2 regions of the Enterobacter sp. UPMP701 genome follow, and region 2 is predicted to be linked to the other one. Evidence: predicted binding sites of a transcription regulator. Region 2 holds the regulator's gene; the other holds the start of a gene.
The links. The regulator PurR, encoded in region 2, represses purine synthesis genes. The targets are predictions, from matches to a motif close to CANGCAAACGTTTGCNTG.
Positions count from the first base shown of each region.

Region 1 (4,213 bases), 360 kb from region 2:
CCGCTTCATGACGGTTTGCATCTGACCGCGCCGGACGGTTCCAGCGCGGTGATTCGCTTTGTTGATTTTGCGCCTGTGGATGCGCCAACGGAAGTGTGGGGCAATCATTTTACCGCGCGCATCGCACCGGATGAAATTAACCGCTGGCTGAGCGGCTTCTTCTCCCGCGACGTGCAGCTGCGCTGGGTTGGGCCTGAACTGACGCGTCGCGTGAAGCGCCACGACGCCGTTCCCCTCTCCTTTGCCGATGGCTTCCCGTTTCTGCTCACCAACGAAGCGTCACTGCGTGATGTACAGAATCGCTGTAAAGCCAGCGTACAGATGGAACAGTTCCGTCCAAACCTGGTAGTCACAGGTGCCGACGCCTGGGATGAAGACACCTGGAAAGTGATCCGCATCGGCAGCGTCATCTTTGATGTCGTCAAACCCTGTAGCCGCTGCATTTTCACCACGGTGAGCCCTGAGAAAGGTCAGAAACACCCTTCCGGCGAACCGCTGAAAACGCTGCAATCGTTCCGTACCGCGCAGGATAACGGCGATGTCGATTTCGGTCAGAACCTGATCCCGCGCTCCAGCGGCGCGATCCGCGTAGGCGATGAGGTCGAAATTCTTGCCCGCGGGCCTGCGAGAGTGTACGGCGCCGGGCAGGAAGAAGAAATGGTCGACATTGAGACAAACGTTGCCTCTGCGGTGGATATTCACTGGCAGGGCAAGGTGATTCGTGGCAACAATCAGCAGGTTTTACTGGAGCAGCTGGAACAAGCCGGAATTCGCGTACCGTATTCCTGCCGCGCGGGAATTTGCGGATGCTGCCGCATTAAGCTGGTGGAAGGTGAAGTGAGTGCGTTGAAGAAGTCTGCAGTTGGCAATGACGGGACAATTCTGTGCTGTAGCTGCGTACCGAAAACGTCCGTACAGCTGGAAGCTTAAACCGCCTGTTCCAGGCTGAAGGCATCGACGCGCAGCTGTGGCTTCAGCCTGTCGTTCATCACTTTGATCGCATCACCTAATTGCATCACTCGCCCGGCAATCGTCACGCCGGGTTGCGCCAGCAGGCAGAGTGCAGCGTTTTCGCCCGGCTCAACCACTAACAGGCTCACTTCTTCGGCAGTATCGCTCAGATTGACGCTGGCCGCGTCGCCCGTGGCCGGGGACCAGTTCATACCGTGCGCCAGGAAATGCCAGCTTTTTGGCATTTGCGGCTTCAGGAAACGAATCGCCACCAGCGCATTCAGGACCAACTCAGCGCGCTGTTCTTTAGAAAGCGCCAGGTCACGGCATTTTTCTTCAAAGGAGAAATAAAGTGCCGCATCGTCAACGCAAAAGCCCGACGGGGCAAAGGCGTCCGGGGTTAACATTCGGCGGGCAAAACGAGAACGAAACAACATGCCATTGGCTAAATCGAGCATCATACGATCGTGCTCGTCGCAAAAATACCAGCGCCAGTTATCGTCAGGTTTAATTCGCATGTGTCTCTCCCGTCCCCAAACGTCCTGTACTAAAAATGTCCTGTTCGCCGCTTCGTTTATAACACTAGTAATAAAAGACTATAATGTCTAAATAAGCAACAGTGACGGAATATAAAACAACCAGGGCTGGAAATAAAGCCCTGGTTGTCTGATTAGGAAAAAAGATTAGATATGAGTAACGATTTCTTTAATCAAAGGCGGGCCTTTAAAAATAAAGCCGGAATAGATTTGTACCAGTGATGCACCCGCCGCCATCTTCTCGCGGGCAGCTATCACTGAGTCGATGCCGCCGACGCCAATAATCGGTAAACGGCCATTTAATTCCGCAGACAGTGCGCGAATAATTTCGGTGCTTTTTAATTGAACCGGACGTCCACTTAACCCACCCGCTTCGTCACAGTTTTTCATTCCCTGGACGAGCGAACGATCGAGCGTGGTATTCGTCGCAATCACACCGTCAATATTATGGCGAACTAAACTGTCGGCAACCTGGATCAATTCTTCGGCAGAAAGATCCGGTGCGATCTTAACCGCGACCGGAACATATTTATGGTGGATCGTCTGCAGCTCATTTTGTTTATTTTTGATGGCACTCAGAAGATCGTCCAGCGCTTCGCCATATTGTAAGGAACGCAGGCCCGGGGTATTGGGTGAGGAAATATTCACCGCGATATACCCGGCATAGGCGTAGACTTTTTCCATACAAATCAGATAGTCATCTTTACCCTGCTCAACCGGCGTATCTTTATTTTTACCGATATTGATGCCTAACACCCCATCAAAATGGGCTTTTTTCACGTTCTCCACCAGGTGATCAACGCCGAGGTTATTAAAGCCCATGCGGTTGATCAGCCCTTCGGCTTCGACCAGGCGGAACAGGCGCGGCTTGTCATTTCCCGGCTGCGGACGCGGCGTGACGGTACCGATTTCGATGGAGCCAAAGCCCATCGCGCCCAGGGCGTCAATACATTCGCCGTTCTTATCCAGGCCAGCCGCCAGACCCAGCGGATTTTTAAAAGTCAGACCCATGCACTGCACAGGCTTTTCCGGCACGTTTTGACGCACCAGAGCCGCCAGAGGCGTACCTGTAATGCGACGTAATTGCTGGAATGTAAATTCATGAGCGCGCTCAGGGTCGAGCTGGAAAAGGGCTTTACGAACGAAGGGGTAGTACATGAACTCTCCTGGATTCCCGGTGTGCAAACCGGGAGGGGATTATGGGCGATCCCGCCACGAAAGGGAATTGACCTGCGGCAAAAAAATCAGCGTAAAACGCAATCGTTTTCCTGCCTTCCCCTTTCTTATGCATTTTTTCGCTTTTGAATTGAGGATAAATCATTTAGTGGAATAACCGCGCGGTGTCACACTCCTGAAAATTGTTATGAATGTTAGACAAAAGCAAACAATTGGTTATAAGGAGCAAACATGCGCGTCATCACCCTGGCCGGCAGTCCACGATTCCCCTCGCGTTCCAGCGCCCTGCTGGAATATGCCCGCGACAAGCTCAATGCTCTGGATGTGGAAGTGTGCCACTGGAATCTGCATAACTTCGAACCTGAAGATTTGCTCTACGCCCGTTTTGACAGCCCCGCGCTCAAAACCCTGACGGAACAGCTTAAAGGCGCTGACGGCTTAATCGTGGCGACACCTGTTTATAAAGCTTCTTTTTCGGGTGCATTGAAAACGCTGCTCGATCTGCTTCCCGAGCGCGCCCTGGACGGCAAAGTTGTCCTGCCGCTGGCCACGGGCGGCACGGTGGCCCATTTACTGGCGGTGGATTATGCCCTGAAACCGGTACTCAACGCGCTGAAAGCGCAGGAGATCCTTCACGGCGTTTTTGCAGATGATTCGCAGATCATCGACTACCAGCATAAGCCGCACTTCACGCCGAATCTGCAAACGCGACTTGATGCCGCGCTGGAAACCTTCTGGTACGCGCTGCATCGCCGGGATATCCAGGTCCCTTCATTTAATCCTCAACAGGGAGTCGCTCATGCTTAAAACTCTGACACGCATCGGCCTGGCCGGACTCATGGCCCTTTCGTCGCTGGCTCATTCGGCAGACACCGCGCCGGAAAGCCTGCGTATCGGCTATCAGAAAGGCAGCGTCAGTATGGTGCTGGCAAAAAGCCACCAGCTTCTGGAAAAACGCTTCCCGGACACCAAATTCTCCTGGGTGGAGTTCCCCGCTGGGCCACAGATGCTTGAAGCACTGAACGTCGGAAGTATCGATTTAGGCAGCACGGGCGACATTCCGCCTATCTTTGCTCAGGCTGCCGGAGCGGACCTGGTTTATGTGGGCGTAGAACCCGCGAAACCGAAAGCCGAGGTGATTCTGGTACCTGAAAACAGCGACATCAAAAGCGTTGCCGACCTTAAAGGCCGTAAAGTTGCGTTCCAGAAAGGCTCCAGCTCGCACAACCTGCTGCTGCGCGCTTTACAGGAAGCCGGGCTCAAGTTCACCGACATTCAGCCCGTCTACCTGACGCCTGCCGACGCGCGTGCTGCGTTCCAGCAGAAGAACGTTGATGCCTGGGCCATCTGGGACCCGTACTACTCCGCCGCATTGCTGCAGGGTGGTGTACGGGTGCTGAAAGATGGAACCACGCTGAAGCAAACCGGTTCGTTCTATCTCGCCTCACGCCCTTACGCAGAAAAGAACGGCGCGTTTATTCAGGGCGTACTGGATACCTTTACGCAGGCCGATGCCCTGACACAGAGCCAGCGTCAGGCGAGCATTGCCC
Region 1 is NZ_JBSKJN010000001.1:166,660-170,872, reverse strand. Features, by position in the region: gene ACWKXT_RS00740 (YcbX family protein) at 1-930, shown strand, start outside; gene zapC (cell division protein ZapC) at 927-1,469, opposite strand; gene pyrD (quinone-dependent dihydroorotate dehydrogenase) at 1,635-2,645, opposite strand; gene ssuE (NADPH-dependent FMN reductase) at 2,895-3,470, shown strand; gene ACWKXT_RS00720 (aliphatic sulfonate ABC transporter substrate-binding protein) at 3,463-4,213, shown strand, end outside.
Region 1: the regulator PurR is predicted to act here: its motif matches at 2,741-2,758, upstream of pyrD (quinone-dependent dihydroorotate dehydrogenase).

Region 2 (4,213 bases):
CCAGCCGATCGCTTCACCCAACCAGGTTGCCGCCGGTACGCCGCCAATGTTGGCAATCGTCAGCCCCATAAACATGGTCGCCACGGCGCTTGCCTGCTTGTGTTTCGGCACAACGCTCGCGGCCACGACCGACCCGAGCCCAAAGAACGCGCCGTGGTTGAGGCTGGTCAGAATGCGCGACAACATCAGGGTGGTGTAGTCCGGCGAAATGGCCGAAAGCACATTGCCGAGGGTGAAAATCGCCATCAGGAAAATCAGCGCATTGCGGCGCGCGCGGTGCGAAAGCAGAAGCGTCATCAGCGGCGCTCCCACCATCACTCCGATAGCGTAGGCGCTGATTAGCATACCGGCGGCCGGGATCGAGACGTCCACGCCCCGGGCGATAACAGGCAGTAACCCCATCGGGGAGAATTCAGTGGTGCCAATCCCAAAAGCGCCAATCGCCAGGGCCAGCAGGGGAAAATTGATTTTCATGCGTCAACTCCGGATGCCGTGTCATGTGGTGACACAGAACAAAGAAGCGGAAAGCATGACATCAATCACAAAAAATGAGAAGTTAACAAAATGGCAAAAGATTTTTGCCAGAGAAGTAACAATCAGGAGATCGGGAGGGAGAAGGCTCTCCCCCCGCGTAAATCAGTGCAGCGCAGCCGTCAGGCCAGCCGCGACAATCAGAGCCAGCACAATAACGGTGGTGAACAGCGAAAACTTCAGATCGGAACTCATCAATTTTTCTCCTTTTAATCCCCCCACGAAAAGTGAGCTTGCTCATTTTTGCACAATTTAGCTCAAAAATCTTCCTGGATTTAAGCTGATAAACACTTTAGCTCTTCCCCTTTTCATCAAGATAGGCCAAAATTCCACGCTAAATTTATTAGCGTACCGGCCATTGACCCCCTCCTGACGTCCCGTGTCGTTTTCCTGGCGTACCGCAATCCAAAATTGCGAGATAAGGGTGAGAGAAGGCAAACGTTTACCTTCAAGTTTTTCAGGAGTTTAGGATATGGTCTGGAGTGACATTTAATGGCAACAATTAAAGACGTAGCAAAACGCGCAAACGTTTCCACTACAACCGTATCACATGTAATTAACAAAACCCGCTTTGTGGCGGAAGAGACGCGCAACGCCGTCTGGGCTGCGATCAAAGAGCTGCACTACTCACCGAGTGCGGTTGCGCGTAGCCTCAAGGTTAATCACACCAAGTCTATTGGTCTGCTGGCGACCAGCAGCGAAGCGGCCTATTTTGCCGAGATCATTGAAGCGGTAGAGAAAAACTGCTTCCAGAAAGGCTATACCCTGATTCTGGGCAACGCATGGAATAGCATAGAAAAACAGCGTGCCTATCTGTCGATGATGGCGCAAAAGCGCGTGGATGGCCTGCTGGTGATGTGCTCCGAGTACCCGGAATCCGTACTGTCGATGCTGGAAGAGTATCGCCATATCCCTATGGTGGTGATGGACTGGGGCGAAGCGCGCGCCGACTTCACCGATTCCGTCATCGATAACGCCTTCGAAGGCGGTTACATGGCGGGCCGTTATCTGATCGAACGCGGCCACCGCGAGATTGGCGTAATCCCGGGTCCGCTGGAGCGCAACACCGGTGCGGGCCGCCTGGCCGGATTTATGAAAGCGATGGAAGAGGCGCTGATTACCGTGCCGGAAAACTGGATCGTGCAGGGTGACTTTGAGCCGGAATCAGGCTACCGCGCGATGCAGCAGATCGTCTCCCAGCAGCACCGTCCGACCGCCGTCTTCTGCGGGGGCGACATCATGGCCATGGGTGCACTCTGCGCCGCAGACGAGCTTGGCCTGCGCGTCCCGCAGGATATTTCCGTGATCGGCTATGACAACGTGCGCAACGCGCGCTTCTTCACGCCAGCGCTGACCACCATTCACCAGCCGAAAGATTCGCTGGGTGAAACGGCCTTCAATATGCTGCTGGACAGGATCGTCAACAAGCGTGAAGAGTCGCAGTCCATTGAAGTTCATCCACGCCTCATCGAGCGCCGCTCCGTTGCGGATGGTCCTTTCCGCGACTACCGTCGTTAATCTTCTTCCGGGGCCAGTCAGTCTGGCTCCCGTAACCATTCCCGGTTAAGCGTTTCGCTGTCACCCAGATAATCCAGCAGCCAGGCCATAGCGGGTGAGACATCATTTTGTTGCCAGGTGAGACAGCAGGCCGCATCCGGGAACGGGTTCTCCAGCGTTAGCTCTATCCACTCTCCGGTGTCGATACGCGGACGCGCAAAATGGGCGGGCACCATGCCTACGCAGAGTCCGGCACTGAGGCACGTCGCCGACGATCCCCAGTCAGGGGCGACAACCCGCCGCTGGTTGTCCAGCAGCCATGTAATTCGCTTCGGCAGTGAACGGGAGGTATCCTCCAGCACCAGCGACGGCCAGCTGCGCAGCGTATCGTCGCTCAGCGGCCCTTCCATCGCCGCCAGGGGATGATCGCTTGCCACCACACATTTCCAGCTCAGCATCCCCATATCGCGAAAGGCGTAACGTCCCCCGACGGGGATCGCCTGGGTCGCGCCAATCGCCATCTCTACCCTGCCGTCCGCCAGCGCATCCCAGACGCCGTTGAACACCTCCTGCGAGACCCGCAGTTCAACGTCAGAGAAATGCCGATAAAAATCGACAATCATCTGCCGGGTGCGCTTGGGCTTAACGATGTTATCCACCGCAATGGAAAGGTGTCCCCGCCAGCCGTTCGCGATCTGCTGACACTGCTCGCGGGTGATCTGCATTTTTTTGATAACAGAACGCCCTTCTTTCAGAAACCACGCCCCTGCGGGCGTTAATTCCACATCACGATGCCGCCGTTCAAACAGCGGAACCGCCAGCCATTCTTCAAGCTGACGTACCGTATAGCTGATAGCCGAAGGGACGCGGTGCAACTCCTGCGCCGCAGCGCTAAAGCTGCCGTTACGCGCGACAGCATCGACCACTTCAAGAGAATAATCTGACCACATTTTCTGCCTGCAAAAAATTTGAATTCACCCGCCAAATATTAGCGTTTCACAAGCGGCTTTGCACTCCCTACACTCAGCGCCAATGTATACCTGCCTCCTCAGGAGAATAAAATAGTGCAACCCAGGAAAGGATTTTTAGTCTGGCTCGGCGGCTTAAGCGTGCTGGGCTTTTTGGCCACCGATATGTACCTGCCGGCCTTCGCCGCGATGCAGGAAGATTTGCAAACGCCTGCCGCGGCCATCAGCGCCAGCCTGAGTTTGTTCCTCGCCGGTTTTGCTTTCGCACAGCTGCTCTGGGGACCGCTCTCGGATCGCTTTGGTCGTAAACCGGTATTGCTGCTGGGGCTGGCCATTTTTGCCGTTGGCTGTCTGGGGATGTTATGGGTGCGCGATGCTACCTGGCTGCTGGTGCTGCGGTTTGCTCAGGCGGTCGGCGTCTGTGCCGCTGCCGTGACCTGGCAGGCGCTGGTCACCGACTACTACCCGGCAAACCGCACAAACCGTATTTTCGCTACCATTATGCCGCTGGTGGGTCTCTCACCTGCCCTCGCCCCGCTGCTGGGCAGCTGGATCCTCGCGCACTTTGACTGGCAGGCTATCTTTGCCACGCTGTTTGCCATCACGCTGGTGCTGATGCTGCCTGCGTTCGCTCTCAAGCCAGCGCATAAAAAAGAGGCGCATGCTGACGCGAAGCCGATTACCTTCACCTCCCTGCTGAGCGCAAAAGCATATCGCGGCAACGTTCTGATCTATGCCGCCTGTTCGGCGAGCTTCTTCGCGTGGCTGACCGGTTCGCCCTTTATTCTGCATGATATGGGCTACAGCCCGGCGGCCATTGGTCTGAGCTACGTTCCGCAGACCATCGCGTTCCTGGTGGGCGGGTACGGCTGCCGCGCGGCGCTGCAAAAATGGGAAGGCCAGCAAATGCTGCCGTGGCTGCTGGTGCTGTATGCGTTGAGCGTCATCGGGACCTGGGCCGTTGGCTTTATTCCGGGCGCGGGTCTTGCCGAAATATTGATTCCATTCTGCGTGATGGCCATCGCGAACGGGGCGATCTACCCTATCGTTGTGGCGCAGGCGCTGCGTCCGTTCCCGCAGGCGACAGGCCGCGCGGCTGCGCTGCAGAACACCCTGCAACTGGGGCTGTGCTTCCTGGCAAGCCTGGTGGTCTCCGCGCTGATTGCCACGCCGCTGCTGACAACAACCAGCGTGATGCTGGTCACCGTCGCGCTGGC
Region 2 is NZ_JBSKJN010000001.1:527,217-531,429, reverse strand. Features, by position in the region: gene ACWKXT_RS02600 (MFS transporter) at 1-474, opposite strand, end outside; gene cydH (cytochrome bd-I oxidase subunit CydH) at 637-726, opposite strand; gene purR (HTH-type transcriptional repressor PurR) at 1,024-2,049, shown strand; gene punR (DNA-binding transcriptional activator PunR) at 2,067-2,978, opposite strand; gene punC (purine nucleoside transporter PunC) at 3,093-4,213, shown strand, end outside.